DNA from 2 places in the Paenibacillus sp. FSL P4-0338 genome. Region 2 is predicted to be linked to the other one. Evidence: riboswitches for the same ligand, from Rfam matches in the RefSeq annotation. Region 2 holds a riboswitch; the other holds the start of a gene.
What was found. A riboswitch is a leader RNA that binds a small molecule or an ion and turns the genes downstream of it on or off. The one in region 2 is predicted to bind cyclic di-AMP.

Region 1: another riboswitch for cyclic di-AMP. It lies ahead of MKZ07_RS08245 (APC family permease); the one in region 2 lies ahead of MKZ07_RS23745 (3D domain-containing protein).

Annotation. Positions count from the first base shown of each region.
Region 1 covers NZ_JBBOCG010000001.1:1,889,266-1,896,704, reverse strand. The annotation lists gene MKZ07_RS08255 (DsbA family protein) at 22-780, shown strand; gene MKZ07_RS08250 (disulfide oxidoreductase) at 777-1,211, shown strand; cyclic di-AMP (ydaO/yuaA leader) riboswitch at 1,438-1,597, shown strand; gene MKZ07_RS08245 (APC family permease) at 1,727-3,544, shown strand; gene MKZ07_RS08240 (ABC transporter ATP-binding protein) at 3,732-4,538, shown strand; gene MKZ07_RS08235 ((2Fe-2S)-binding protein) at 4,548-5,357, shown strand; gene murB (UDP-N-acetylmuramate dehydrogenase) at 5,526-6,440, shown strand; gene MKZ07_RS08225 (hypothetical protein) at 6,637-6,972, opposite strand; gene MKZ07_RS08220 (ZIP family metal transporter) at 7,148-7,439, shown strand, end outside.
Region 2 covers NZ_JBBOCG010000001.1:5,364,800-5,372,238, reverse strand. The annotation lists gene ispE (4-(cytidine 5'-diphospho)-2-C-methyl-D-erythritol kinase) at 1-785, opposite strand, end outside; gene MKZ07_RS23770 (small, acid-soluble spore protein, alpha/beta type) at 944-1,123, opposite strand; gene veg (biofilm formation stimulator Veg) at 1,349-1,624, opposite strand; gene yabG (sporulation peptidase YabG) at 1,895-2,803, opposite strand; gene rsmA (16S rRNA (adenine(1518)-N(6)/adenine(1519)-N(6))-dimethyltransferase RsmA) at 2,878-3,762, opposite strand; gene rnmV (ribonuclease M5) at 3,759-4,310, opposite strand; gene MKZ07_RS23745 (3D domain-containing protein) at 4,472-5,632, opposite strand; cyclic di-AMP (ydaO/yuaA leader) riboswitch at 5,920-6,148, opposite strand; gene MKZ07_RS23740 (TatD family hydrolase) at 6,348-7,118, opposite strand; gene MKZ07_RS23735 (HD domain-containing protein) at 7,173-7,439, opposite strand, start outside.

The DNA.
Region 1 (7,439 bases), 3.5 Mb from region 2:
GAGGACGGAAAGGAACTCTCTTTGAGCAAAACAAAAAAGAACAATGTCATGGCTCCCCAAATGAGCAAGCAGGAGAAGCGCAGGGCAGAGCAGGAACAGCAGAAGCAGAAAACGAGAATTCTGATCGTGAGTACGGTGGCTATCGTCGTTATTATTTTTGTAGGCTTATTCATACTTGCTTCGAAGGACTCTTCTCCTGCCGGTACAGACAGTAAGCCGGTTGCCTTCAATTACAGCGAAATGATGCGGCTTGGCAAGGAGGATGCTCCGGTTAAAATTGTGGAATTCGGCGATTTCAAATGTCCGGCTTGCGCCCAGTTCACCGGTGTGATCAAACCGCAGATCGTTCAGGGTTATGTAGATCAGAATAAAGCAGCCTTCTATTTCGTGAATCTGGCCTTCATCGGCAAGGATTCCAGAACGGCCTCCCTGGCAGCGCTATCGGTGTATCATCAGAACCAGGAAGCGTTCTGGAAATACTTCGATGCGATCTATGCCAACCAGGGGAATGAAGACAAGGAGTGGGCTACGCCTGACTTCATGGTGAGTCTCGCCAAGCAGCTGGAGCTGCCGGTCGATTATGACCTGCTGCGCAAGGATATTGACGACCGCACCTATGCGAAGGAGCTGGACCGGGATATTCAGCTTGGCACGGATGCGGGCGTAACGAATACACCTTCCTTGTTCGTGAACGGCATCAAGGTGAAGGAGCCTTTCAATATGGAGGAGATTGACGCTCAGATTCAAGCAGCTACAGCAGCAGCGGGAGCTGCCCAATGACAGCCTTCTCTGCCTTCTGCCGGCGAAATTGTCTCTACTTGGCCTGGTTCGTCTGTGTGGTGGCTGTAGCGGGAAGCCTGTATCTCAGTGAGGTCCTGCATTACGAGCCGTGCAAGCTGTGCTGGTTCCAGCGGATCTTCATGTACCCGCAGCTGTTCTTGCTGGGGATCGCCACCTACCGGGCGGACAAGCGGATCATTCCTTATGTGCTTCCCCTTAGTCTGATCGGCGGCTGTATCTCTATTTATCATTATGCAGAGCAGAAAATTCCGGCGCTCAGCAAGGTGCTTCCCTGCACCATCGGCGTACCGTGCAACAAGGATTATCTGAATTGGTTCGGATTTGTTACGATCCCTCTGCTTGCACTTATAGCCTTTGTCTTAATCTCCATTCTGCTCTGGACAGGACGGAAAGAGGAGCCTGCAGAGTAAGAAGCTGACGGGCAGAAGGAAGAGAAGAGAATCCCCTTAATTTTAGCGAAAAATAATATACAAAAACCCTGTAAAATCACGTGTTAAAGGGATAATGAAAGAGAATGAAAGATCAAGACATACCGGATGATGAATTTGGTTGTTTTGAGTGCTTTTCATTCTTTTTTCATTTGTTTCCACGCTTTACGGAAGACGTATTGTAGCTTAATATTAGTCCTTGTGAGAAGTTGAATATGCGCTGAATTTTCCGGAAGGAAAAACGGGGGAACCACACTTTGGCCAAGGCCAAAAGGGGTGAATCGGAGCAGGCCGCAAGGGCTGTAACCGTAGGGCTACCACAGTCCGAATCCGCCAGCTAACCTCGTAAGCCACTAGTGGGATAATGACCATGCACATTAGGCATGCGGATCATTTCCGTATGCTTATTTTGGTGCCTGCATTTATGAAATCCACTTATGAAAACAGCGCAGGGAAACCCCATTTTCAACTTAACCAAGAGAGGAACTGTTACTACAATGGTAAGCAAGGTAAAACGACTATTGATCGGGCGTCCGATGAAGTCGAACGAACTCGATCATGAAAAGTTATCCAAGGTGAAAGCACTGGCTGTCCTGTCTTCTGATGCGCTCTCGTCTGTAGCCTACGGAACAGAACAAATTCTAATCGTACTGGTGGCCGCCGGGTTCACCGCCATCTGGTACTCCTTGCCAATTGCATTAGCCGTACTGGGCTTGCTGGCTATTCTGATTCTGTCCTATCGGCAGACGATATTCGCTTATCCGCAGGGCGGAGGAGCTTATATTGTAGCCAAAACCAATCTTGGAGTGCATACTGGGCTTCTGGCCGGCGGCTCGCTGCTGGTGGATTACATTCTGACGGTGGCGGTAAGCGCCTCGGCGGGGACGGACGCGATCACTTCAGCTTTTCCAAATCTGCATAATCATAGTGTCCTCATAGCGGTATCTGTTATCGTACTCTTAACGATTGTTAATCTGCGCGGGGTGACCGAATCGGCTTCGTTCATCGCCATCCCGGTCTATCTGTTCGTCGTCTCCATCTTCGTGCTGATTATCGCAGGGATCTTCAAATATGCAACCGGCGGGGCTCATGCACACGTTCCTGAGATTGGTACGGCAGTCTCCAATGTCAGTATGTTCCTGCTGCTGAAGGCATTCAGCTCCGGTTGTTCGGCCCTAACCGGGGTAGAGGCGGTCTCCAATGCCATTCCTAACTTCAAAGCGCCGGCGGAGAAAAATGCAGCCAAAACGCTGATGCTCATGGGCCTCATTCTCGGAGCTATGTTCACAGGCATTACGCTGCTGGCTTACTGGTACGGCATCATGCCCGATGAGAAGGCCACCGTGGTCTCACAGATTACCGAGTCTACCTTCGGCCGTGGCGGGCTGTACTTCTTCATTCAGGGGATTACGGCGGTTATCCTGTTCCTGGCAGCCAATACGGCGTACTCGGCCTTCCCGCTGCTGGCGTTCATGTTCGCCAAAGACAAATATCTGCCCCATGCCTTCATGGTGCGCGGCGACCGGCTTGGCTTCTCCAACGGCATTATTTTCCTCGGCGTCATGTCGGCAGTGCTCGTAGCTGCATTTCACGGGAATACGGAAGGACTCATTCCATTATATGCAGTAGGGGTATTCATTCCGTTCACGCTGTCGCAGCTAGGCATGATGGTCCAATGGTACAGAACGAAGCCGCAAGGCTGGCAGAGCAAGTTCGCCGTGAATACGGTCGGGATGCTCACCACGTTAACGATCACCATGATCTTCATTATCACCAAATTCTCCAGCGTGTGGATGGCCTTCATCTTCCTGCCGGTCGTCATTATCGTGTTCCACCGGATTCACCGCCATTATATGAATATTGCCGATCAGCTGCGGATCTGTCCCGCTACCGATAAGCCTTGTATCAAAGGAAGCACCGTAGTCGTTCCGGTCGCCGGTGTGACCCGCGCAGTACTACATTCGATCAGCTATGCGAAGTCATTGACTGATAATGTGGTCGCTGTATATGTAGGCTTTGATGAAGAAGAGATTCACAAGATGGAGCAGAAGTGGGAGGAGTGGAACCCCGGAGTACGCCTGATCGTACTGCGCTCCCGCTACCGCAGTATTATCCGCCCGCTGGTGAAATTCATCGATACAGTAGAATGGAAGACCTCTTCAACGGATCATATTACCGTCCTGATTCCGCAATTCGTTACCAAGCATTGGTGGCAGGCGGTGCTGCATAATCAGACCAGCTTGTTCATCCGCTCTTATCTGATGAATCAGAAGGATATTGTCATCGCCACGGTTCCTTTCCATCTGCATAAATAATATAGAAGATTATAGAAAGACGGCTGTTTCTGCTTCATGCGGAGGCGGCCGTTTTTACGTTTTAGTTGACAGAGATAATGAGAATCAATATCATCAATCTATAAGCAATAATTGAGCTTGTCTGTTTCATAGCCATATTTATAATAGAGGAGCCTTGCTCCATTACATTTATACGAGGAGTGTTATCATGTCGGAACGTTTAAATACAGAGCAGCTGAGCATCGGATATGCGGAGACAATGATTGTAAAGGGGCTGAATCTGTCGCTTCCGACAGGGAAGATTACGGCGCTCGTCGGAGCGAACGGCTCCGGGAAGTCCACGATTCTGAAGACGATGGCCCGGATCATGAAGCCGAAGAGCGGCAATGTCATGCTGGACGGGAAGTCTATTCACAATCTGTCCACCAAAGAGGTGGCCCGCCAGTTGGCGATTCTGCCGCAGAATCCTACTGCCCCGGACGGGTTAACGGTATCTGAGCTGGTAGGGTACGGTCGGTATCCGCATCAGAAGGGCTTCGGCAGCCTGACGCCTGAAGACCGCAGCATTATTGCCGAGGCGATTGAATTGACCGGCATGAATGAATTCCGTGACCGGCCGATTGACCGGCTCTCCGGCGGACAACGGCAGCGGGCCTGGATCGCCATGGCGCTGGCACAGCAGACGGAGATTCTGTTCCTTGATGAGCCGACGACTTTCCTGGATATGGCCCATCAGCTGGAGGTGCTTCAGCTGCTGCAGAAGCTGAATGAGCAGGAAGGCCGGACGATCATTATGGTTGTCCATGATTTGAACCATGCCTCCCGTTACGCGCAGCATATGGTAGCGATCAAATCCGGCAATGTGATCAGTGAAGGCGCTCCGAATGAGGTAATGACACCGGCAGTGCTGCGTGAGGTATTCGGCATTGAGGCGGATATTGTGCCTGATCCGCGTACAGGTGTGCCGCTCTGTCTGCCTTACGAGCTGGCTGCGTACAAAGTTGCCGGGCTGTAGGAGAGGAACATGAATGAATTCCTGAGGCAAGAATATAGTTCCAAGTTCGATCTCCATGCTAAGGTACCCGAAGGAGCCGTGTATTCCTTCGCCGCTGCAGAACTGGCAGAAGAGGCGGGGATGAGGACCTTCATGGAGGCTTACCGGCCGCTGATGAAGGCGCTTGACGATAAAGCGGCCGGTGCGTATTTCGGTGGTTATCTGAGCATTATTGCACTCGCGGTCCAGTATTCCGTGACCGGCTACCTATGTGTACCGGACTTCAGCTTACGGAACCTTCAGCTGCATCTCGTTCCGGCAGACGGCTACTGCCGTGTTGCCTTCTCGCTTCGTGAATGGGGGATGGGACAAGCTCCTGCGGATGAGCCTGAACGGAAGGCCTGGCGCAATGAGGTGCTCACCAGCTTCTACCAGAGCACAGCCGTGCCGCTGATCCGCATGGCTTCACAGGTGAGCGGCCTTTCGCATGGGGAGATCTGGGGACAGATGCCGACCAAATTCAATTATTATGCGGAAGCCTTTGCTGCTGAGCTTACAGATCCGCTCCAGCTACGCCGGCTGGAGGAGGATTACGCCTATCTGAAGGATGAGCTGCCTGCTGCCGTATTCGGGATGCCGCGGAATCCGTTCCAGGTGAAGGTGCGGAGAATCGAATCGCTCGCGGACCCGCAGCAGACGGTTCAGATGCGTAACCGCTGCTGCATGTATTACAGGACTGAGGGCGGGCGGCTGTGTTATACCTGTCCCCGGATGAAGGAGGAGGAACGGTCCGCACGGCGGGAGGAATTCCGTTCCGAGAGCACGGCGGCTGTCAAATAGGGTATAATTGGGAATTTCGAAGCATAATATTGCTATATGCAGCTTCTTAACAGGCTCCTGTCATTGACAAGGGAGCCTGTTCGTTGTTAAAGTTGTGGTTGCTGAAGCCGTGATGGCCCGGCAATAAGCACCACCATTATCTTGTTCATAGAGTTAGGAGTATGAAGAATGAATATTGACAACATATATGAGGATTTGCAGCCGCTAGTAACAGCAGGCTCGCTGAAGCGCCGTGAGAGCCTTAAGGATCTGGTCTATACCCGCATGGGCGGCGAAGCGGATATCTTGGCTGCCCCGGTTACATATGAAGAGATCCAGATCATCTCTGCCTATGCCCTTGATCATCAGATCCCGCTTACGATTCTCGGCAACGGCTCCAATGTCATTATCCGGGACGGAGGCATCCGCGGCATCGTGCTCCAGACCTCGGATCTGTCCGGGATGGGCATCCGTGACGGGCTGCTGTATGCGCAGTGCGGGGCGAAGATTATCGATGTCTCGCGCTATGCGCTGGAGCAGGAGCTGACCGGTCTGGAATTCGCCTGCGGCATCCCCGGCACGGTAGGCGGGGCTCTGTATATGAATGCCGGAGCCTACGGCGGTGAAGTGAAGGATGTCCTGCACAGTGCGCTTGTGATCGATCAGAATGGCCAGCTCCTCACCCTGCACAGCGATCAGCTGGAATGGGGATACCGCAGCAGCATCTTCGCCAGCGGACAGTATATTGTACTGGAGGCGAGATTCAAGCTTCTTCCAGGCGATCCTGCCGCGATTAAGGCGTCCATGGATGAGTTAACCTATCTGCGGGAATCGAAGCAGCCGCTGGAGTATCCGTCCTGCGGCAGTGTCTTCAAGCGGCCGCCGGGCCGGTTCGCGGGGCAGCTGATTCAGGAGAGCGGACTCCAGGGTACGCGCATCGGAGGCGCAGAGGTCTCGCGTAAGCATGCGGGCTTCATTGTCAACGCCGACAATGCAACGGCCAGTGATTATATCGGATTAATCCAGCATGTCCGCTCAGCGGTGAAGCACAAGTTCGATGTAGAGCTGGAGACGGAAGTGGAGATTATCGGGGAAGAATTATAGGCGATAGTTTTTGCCAAGTGGAAACGATTTTGCTGTCCTTTTATAGGACGGTGCCGTTTCGGCGAGAAATAGAAGGATAATTTATAGCGCAAAAAACATAAATTCTTATATTTGAAAAGAGGGTGCAGTCCTAAGCCGGTATGTTGGCTTAGAGCTGCACCCTCTTTAGATTCTTACGGCCGGAGCCGCCGGATAATCAGCTTACAGCCAGCGAATATATCGCCCGGCTCGTCTGCAGGTCCACCTTGGCTTCGGACACTTCATGAAGCTGTAGCCCGCTCACTGCCAGCTCATATCCCGGCTGCGGCAGGGGCACCAGCTCACCATCGGCATTCAGGGTACTGCCTGTACCGCGCAGAATGACCGCACTGTCCAGATAATCATCAATGACATCGTCAGCGTTCCGGTAGTCTACGGTCTCCAGCTTGAAATGGACAGTGTCCAGATCCTCCAGCTCCCGTTTTTCGATGACCAGTGTTGTATCCTTGCGGGCTTCCAGCCAATCGATAAGCTTCTGTACGTTTGCTTCCATAGTATGATCCCATCCTTCGGTTAATAGAGATTGTTATTTCTAAGTTACCCCTTTCAATACAAATGAATCCGTGCAATTTAGTTGTACTATGCAGGGTGTTTGCCTTTCTTCATTCGTGTGTAAACTATTCTTATGCATTGTAATGATGCCAATATCTTATAAGAAGGTGAATCGAATGGGGAACGCATTATTATGGGGCGCAGTCTCCGGCTCGGCGGTCTTGATTGGCGCTCTCTTGGCGTTATTCCTGCGTATTCGAAGCAAGCTGATCGGCTTCATTATGGCGTTCGGTACCGGGGTGTTGATCGGCGCGGCGGCGTATGAATTGTTAGAGGATTCTGCCAGTGACGGCGGGCTGGCCCCGACGATTATCGGGTTCACCGCCGGGGCACTGGTGTTCACGGTGTTCGACTGGCTGATCTCGCGCAAGGGCGGAGCCGGACGCAAGCGCTCAGCCAGAGCCTCAT
Region 2 (7,439 bases):
TTGGAGTGCTTGGAGACAAGGCCAAATACGGTCGGACCGCTTCCCGACATCAGCACGCCGTCCGCACCCAGCTTCAGCATCGCTTCCTTGAGCTGCTGCACTTCAGGGTGCAGCTTCAGGGTCACATCCTCCAGCACGTTGCCGAGGCCCTCACAGACGGCTGAGAAGTCACCGGCCTCCAGAGCCTGCTGCATGCGGAGCGCGGACGGATGCACCGCTATGTTGCCAGCGCGCACACGTCCGTATACCTCAGCCGTCGATACATTGATCGGCGGCTTCGCCAGGATAACCCACATTTGCGGCGGATTCGCGATTGGGGTCAGCCGTTCGCCCCTGCCCGTCGCCAGGGCAGTGCCTCCTGTGACGCAGAACGGGACGTCTGAGCCCAGCTCAGCGCCCAGCTCCTGCAGCTCCTGCACCGGGATGCCCAGGCGCCAGAGCCGGTTCAGGCCGCGCAGCGTAGCCGCGGCATCGCTGCTTCCGCCGGCGAGACCGGCAGCAACCGGAATTCTTTTGTCCAAATGGATATGTACGCCGCTTCTGACGTTATACCGGTCCTTGATCAGCCTTGCCGCCTGGAAGGCCAGATTCTTCTCATCCAGCGGAATATATCCGGCCTGGCTTGAGATAATAATCGAATCCCGCTTCAGCTCCGACAGCTCCAGACGGTCCGCCAGATCGACCATTGTCATTATCATTTCCACTTCATGAAATCCGTCAGCCCGCTTATGCAACACATCCAGCATCAGATTAATTTTTGCCGGTGCCTTCTCATACATTTTCAAGGCGTTCACCCACCCTCAGCTTTTCCCGTACAAAACAACTTAACATATTATATGAGAAACTGACAGTGAAGTCCATTAAATATACATCCGGTTCTATGATGAAGAAAAGGTACCGCCCGCAGGCGATACCCGGTGCGGCATGACACCGCTACAGCAACTTACGATTTCCGCGCAGCAGCCTGCTCTGCCAGCTGAATTGCCCGCTTCACCATATTCCCGGCGTCGACTGCCCGGATTCCGCCCCAGCCCTCCTGCTCAACCGTTTCGTAGAACCCAAGCTCCTTAGCCAGCTCCGTCTTCAATTCCTCCGACATCATGCTCCGTCTTCTGCGGCTCATTACAAATTCCTCCCTTGTATGTTGCTCTATGATGAATGTACTGCCTATGTAGTATGCAGCCAGGAGGCCAGTGTCATGCAGCATAATTCAGGAAGACCCCTACATGCAAAATAACCCCACAAAGTGGGGCTTTAGCGTAGGTGATGACCCAGGTACTTTGCGGGGACCCCAAAACATAAAAATTCTATCAAAAAACAGCCCCCCTGCAGGGAGACTGTCATGACGCTAAGCTTTGATATACATAATCCGCATCTGCCCATCGTCTTCGGTAACTGTGATTTCCACAGATTCAGTAAGTATATCGGCATAGCTATAGGAGACACGCTTGAATGTCTGCTGCTCCTGATCGAGTTTGACAATAAATACAGAAGGGTACGTTTCTTCCAGGACACCGGTGCGTTCAACGGTCTTCCGACGGCCACCGTTAGCCCGCAACGTGATCTTATGACCGACGTGAGCTTCAAGACTGCGTTTAATTTCCAACAGCGCGTTATTAGCCATTGCCTGACGACCACCTCTTTCCTTGTCCATTATACAACTTCTATAACCACTTGTCAAATTAAATAAATAATTATAGATGATGATAAAAAAGTTGTCAACGGAATTTTTTTAGACGGGGAAAGTCCTGACTCAAGCACCTTGTTATCAGTAATGAAGACTGGCTGCTCCCTGGCCCATCTTGTGTTAGAAGCTGCTTGCATGGCAGCAAAAATAGGATAAGCACGAATGCTTACCCTATTCCTTCCGCCTGTTCAGTTATCACTTGCCCGGCTACAGCATCGAAGGCGCTACCTTCAGCGTAGCCAGGTTCTGCAGTTGGGGCATTCCGATCCGGAAGCTGCCCCGCGTCTCTATTCCGCCCATCCCCTGATTGCCGCTGATCGTATGGCTCAGCACATCGCTTAAGTTCACTGTATCCCGGATGGAGGTAAAAGAGGCCTTGGCCGCGATATACACCGGATCCAGGGCATGAATGAGTATTCTGCCCGGGGAGCTGGCGAAGTTGGCACCATTGCCCAGGAGAGCCTCAAAGTGCGACTGGCAGGCTCCGGCTACGATCGTCAAGGCATCGAAATTCCGCTCGTACTCACGGGCCACCCGGATGGCTGCCACAAAATTCTGTGAATTCTTATAGCTGCTCAGACTGTACAGATCATAATTCTGCTGTTGCTTAAGTACTCCATCATGGCCGGTAATCACTACGATATCGGGACGCACACGGGGCAGCAGGCGGTACAGCGTCTCTGCCATTTTGGATTCGTTGACATGATGTCCCTCCGCCGGTATGCGCAGCTGCTCGTAGAGGCTCAGGCTCTTCTTCAGATAGAGCGCATCCCCGTCCAGATGCAGGACCTTGCCCGGCACTTCAAAGTAAGCCGCCTCCTTCGGAGATTGGCCCCAGGTTCCCGTGGACCCCGATACACTCTCTCCGCTTCGCTGGCTCTGCACCTGCCGGTCTTTACGCAGCCAGGTTAGAGATTCTGTTGCCTTGATCTGTGCACGCTGTCCCCGCTCGGTAACCCGTGTAGGAGGCACCTGAACCAGATCCTCCAGCGGAGAATCCGCCAACAGACGGAACTCCGTGCCTTTGATGACTGCTCTATTCTGCAATATATTGTCTACCCGGAAGGTCACATCGCCGCCATAGGATTTACGAATGACCAAGTCTCCTAGATTCATCACAACACCACCTCTACCCCATGTTATGGGCAAAAGCCCCGGTTGGTTCATCCGCCGGGAGGGTTTTCTGTATTCTATGCGATGCCTGCGGCCAGAAGAACCGCACTGAGCCGGGCATACTCTTCAATGCTAAGCGTCTCGCCGCGCCGCGAGGGTTCAATACCGGCTTCGGAGAGCAGCGCCTCCAGGCGCTCCCGCCCTTCTTCCGGGAAGAAGCGGGCCTTAAGATTATTGGCAATCGTCTTGCGCCGCTGGGTAAAGGACGCCTGAACCACACCAAAGAAATGCTTCTCGTCCGCTACCTCCACCGGAGGACGTTCTCTGACCTTCAGCCGGATCACAGCAGATTCAACGTTCGGCTGCGGGATGAACACCGTACGCGGCACCATGCAGACCAGCTCAGGCTCGCTGTAATACTGGACGGCAATACTCAGGCTGCCGTACTCCTTGCCGCCCGGAGACGCCGCCATACGCTCGGCAACCTCCTTCTGGATCATGACCACGATATTATCCAGCGGCAACTTCTCCTCCAGCAGCTTCATGAGGATGGGAGTAGTCACATAATACGGCAGATTAGCTACTACACTAACCCGGTCGTTACCCGCGAAATCCTCAGCGAACAGCTCCTGCAGATTCACCTTCAGCACATCGTCATTGCGGATCTTCACATGGGGATATGGCGACAGGACATCCCTGAGAATCGGAATCAGCCTGCGGTCAATCTCTACTGCAGTAACAGCCCCGGCCGTCATCGCCAGCCGTTCCGTCAGTGCTCCGATTCCCGGCCCAATCTCAAGTGCACCGGCTGTGCTGTCCAGACCGGCGGCATCCACGATTTTGTCCAGAATATTCTGATCGATCAGAAAGTTCTGGCCCAGACTTTTTTTGAAAGAGAATCCGTAACGCTGAATTATTGCTTTGGTTCTTGTTGGGGACGAGATATTCTCGATACCGCTCATGAAGTAATGCCTCCCTGATCAATTTGGGCGAGGGCCTGCGCGAATTCTTCGCGGGTAATGCCGAACATCGCCAGACGTTTGTATAGCTGTTTGCCATTGCAATAACCGATACCGAGCAGATTGCCAAGCTGCATTCTGCGCTCAGCCGCCCGAGGATGCACCATCAGCCCTGCGGCCATGAGCTCATCCAGCCCGATAATAGGCGGCGCCCCCTCGAAGGAGGTATGTACATGCTCCAGCGCATGGCGGATAGCCTCAGGCGAAGCATTCTCTATTCCGATATCGCCTTTGCGGGTTGCATCCTTCTCAGGGATGAAGGCATGCTTGCAGCCCGGTACCTTGGCCGCAACGATTTTGCGGATTCGCTCTCCGGCATGATCCGGGTCGGTAAGAATAATTACACCCCGGCGCTCCATGGCCAGCTTGATCTTGGCAATGACCCTGCTATCCACTGCCGAACCCCCGGTTTCAATCGTATCGGCCTCAACCGCCCGCTTAACGGCAACAGTATCGCTTTTCCCTTCAACCACAATTAGCTCTTTAATCATAAATATTTTTACTCCTTACTCCAGAACGCAAAAAGAAGAGGATTCGCTCCCCTTCTTTTTGGCTAAAGAATGTATAAGTGATGAGCGGCAGCTCTCTGAAATTTCGTAAGTGCTTCCCTCACTATATCGTATTAACCGCTAATTTGCAAAAGACTTTACGTTTAGTTCAGCTCCGGCTTCACAGGTCCGATCACATAGAGTGTGCGCGACTTACGGCCGAAATTACGGGCATGGCTCAATGAATCGTAATAGACATCCACCTTGTTGCCTTTGATGGCACCGCCGGTATCCTCTGCTCGGCGAAACCCTAATCCTTCAATGTACACCCACCAGCCAATCGGTATAACACTAGGATCTACAGCTATAGTGCGGCCTTCCGTTACGCGTGTGCCGGAGGCAGTACGTGTTCCAATACCCGGTTCCTGCGACGAATACGCAGTCATGGATACGTTTTTGATCATTCTTTTGTACTCGAAATCCAGACCAGCCTTACTGGTAACATTGCTGACCCTTGCACTGGCTTTAGATGAGTTGGAGGTTGTTACAGGTTTGGAGACTTTGGCAGTAACTACGACGGGCTTAGGAAGCGGCTTGGTTCCAATGGCAATGACTTTGTCCTTGGTAACAGTCTGTACTTCCTTGCCGATCATGCGCATGGATGCCAGCTCGCCATCTTGATAGATCTTCTCGATGTGCTGAATCATTACGCCCGGCTTACCTGCCTGTGCCACTCTTACGGTTCCCTTGGTCAATGAGGGGTCTGCTGTCTTAATGACCCGGAAAGGCAAATTAGTTGTCCGTTGAACCACATGCTTGTTAATCCGGACAATTTTGATTTCCATGTCTGCAGATACTGCGGTTTCTAGCGAAGGGTAAATCTTGTCTAAGCCTTCCAGGCTATAGCCCAGCTTGTCGATGGCCTGACCAATAGTATCCTCGGTCGTAAATAACGTCTCGGTCTTTCCGTCTACGGTAAGAGCGAACTTCTGCGCAGTGTTAATCACGATACGGTCGCCGTCTTTTATTTCATCACTAAGGCCAATAGATAATTCATCATGCGCCTGCAGCGAAATCTGTTCCTTAGCCAGCATATCACTGAACAGCGTTTCCCGCGTCTCCAGTGTCTGTACCTGTCCGTCTATTACTAGGGTAATTTCTTTTTTGCTCTGACCGTGTACGTACAGCAGTATTAACAGTGCGATAACAATCGATGCCACACCGGCAAGTAAAACTACGCGGGGATTCACTTGCTTCAACCGTAATGCGAAAGACCTGCTGGATGATTGCGAATCATGGGATACCTCTGGTTGGAATACGCCCACTCTTTCCATCCTCCTTACATAGCCCCGTCGTCCAAGTTATATCAAGGTGACTGTATCACTTCTGACGAAACTAAGTTTGAGTTTGCAACAGGATACGCCCGCACTTGCTTCAGCGTTTCCTGCTCATGGATCGCCTGCTCGGCATAGTTACTCCGGAGATCTGTTATATAACAGTATGCCGGGAGCATTCTCATTATTCAAAACAAAAGAAGCCTAAAAAAGAGTTCTTAGAGGACTCTTTCGTGGCTTCCCGGTGTCGAATACGTCGGAATGCTTATGCACGAGGTTTCCTCTCTTACTTGCGCTTACGGGGTTAGCTGTCGGGTTCGGACATAAGAGAGACGCCCTATCTCAGGTCACCCGCTCACGGCGGTTGCCCTCAAATTCACCCCAAAGACCACGTAAAGAAATCAAATAATGCCTGCGGCAATTCTGTGCCAGTACTCTTGTACGTTCATGCGGCAGCGCATTATTGGTTCCCCCGTTCTCCATACGGAGACTCAGCGAGACGATCCATGAAATTAGTGACTGTCACAGTTACAACAGCTCACTGCACTGAAAAGATGATATCCTGTTTTGATACATGTTGTAAAGGACGATTCAACCACGTTTACGTAAAAAAATGATTAAAATATTGTAATAATCGGCCGTTTTTCAGTCAAAAAAGTTTAATACATCCGCTATACTTCATTTTTCACCGCTTTTACTCCCGTTTTCAGAGTATCCCAAATCGTTCCAGTGCGTTCGCATACGTAATTTCAGCCAATTCCTGTAATTCAATCCCTTTTATTGCCGCGGCCGCCTCCGCTACCAGCCTCACATGAGCGGTCTCATTTCGCTTGCCCCGGAAGGGGTGCGGAGTTAGATATGGGGAGTCGGTTTCGATCAGCAGCCGGTCTAGCGGAGTCTGGGCAAGCACCTCTTTGGGCACCCGGGCATTCTTGAACGTAATCGGTCCACCAAAAGAAAGATGGAATCCTAGTTCAAGACACATCTTGGCACTTTCCCAGCTGCCGGAGAAGGAGTGCATTACGCCGCCAACCTCGCCCGCCTTCTCCTCGCGGAGGATACGGATCACATCTTCATGAGCATCTCGGTTATGAATACAGATTGGCATCTTCAGCTCACGGGCCAGACCGATCTGCTTGCGGAATACATCATGCTGTACATCCTTAGGGGAGGTGTCCCAGTAGTAATCCAGCCCGATCTCACCGATGGCAACCACCTTGGGATGAGAGCATAAGGAGGCGATCCATTCCAGGTCTCCGTCCCTCATCGTGATGGCATCCTGGGGATGCCATCCTACGGCTGCAAAAATATAATCATATTTCTCGGCAAGCTGCATGGTCGTCGGTATCGTGTCCCGGTTAAAGCCAATGTTGATCATCTTGCTGACGCCGGCTTCCAGCGCTCTGGCAATGACCTCTTCGCGGTCTTCGTCGAATTGTGGAGCATCCAGATGGGTATGGGTGTCGAATAACTGCATTACATTACATCCTTTCGGCCTGTTGTGTTATCTATAATTCCAAGCTTGATCTGATTATTTGGCAAAAATCTCTGCGATGGACGGCGGCAACTGTGAAAGGGCTTTCTGCAGCCTGTCCTGTGGAAAATACAGATGGTATCTGCCGCGGTGAATACCGCTGATGGAGCGTACAATGTCCGATACCTCGGAGATTTCCCTCAGCCGCTCATGCTTGTCCAAAAGCAGGATCTGCTTGCTGTCAAAGCCCTCTCCCGGACGGAACACATCATAGGGAAGATCGGTGGGATAATCAATTTCCAGGTCATAATCGGGCCGGAGTCC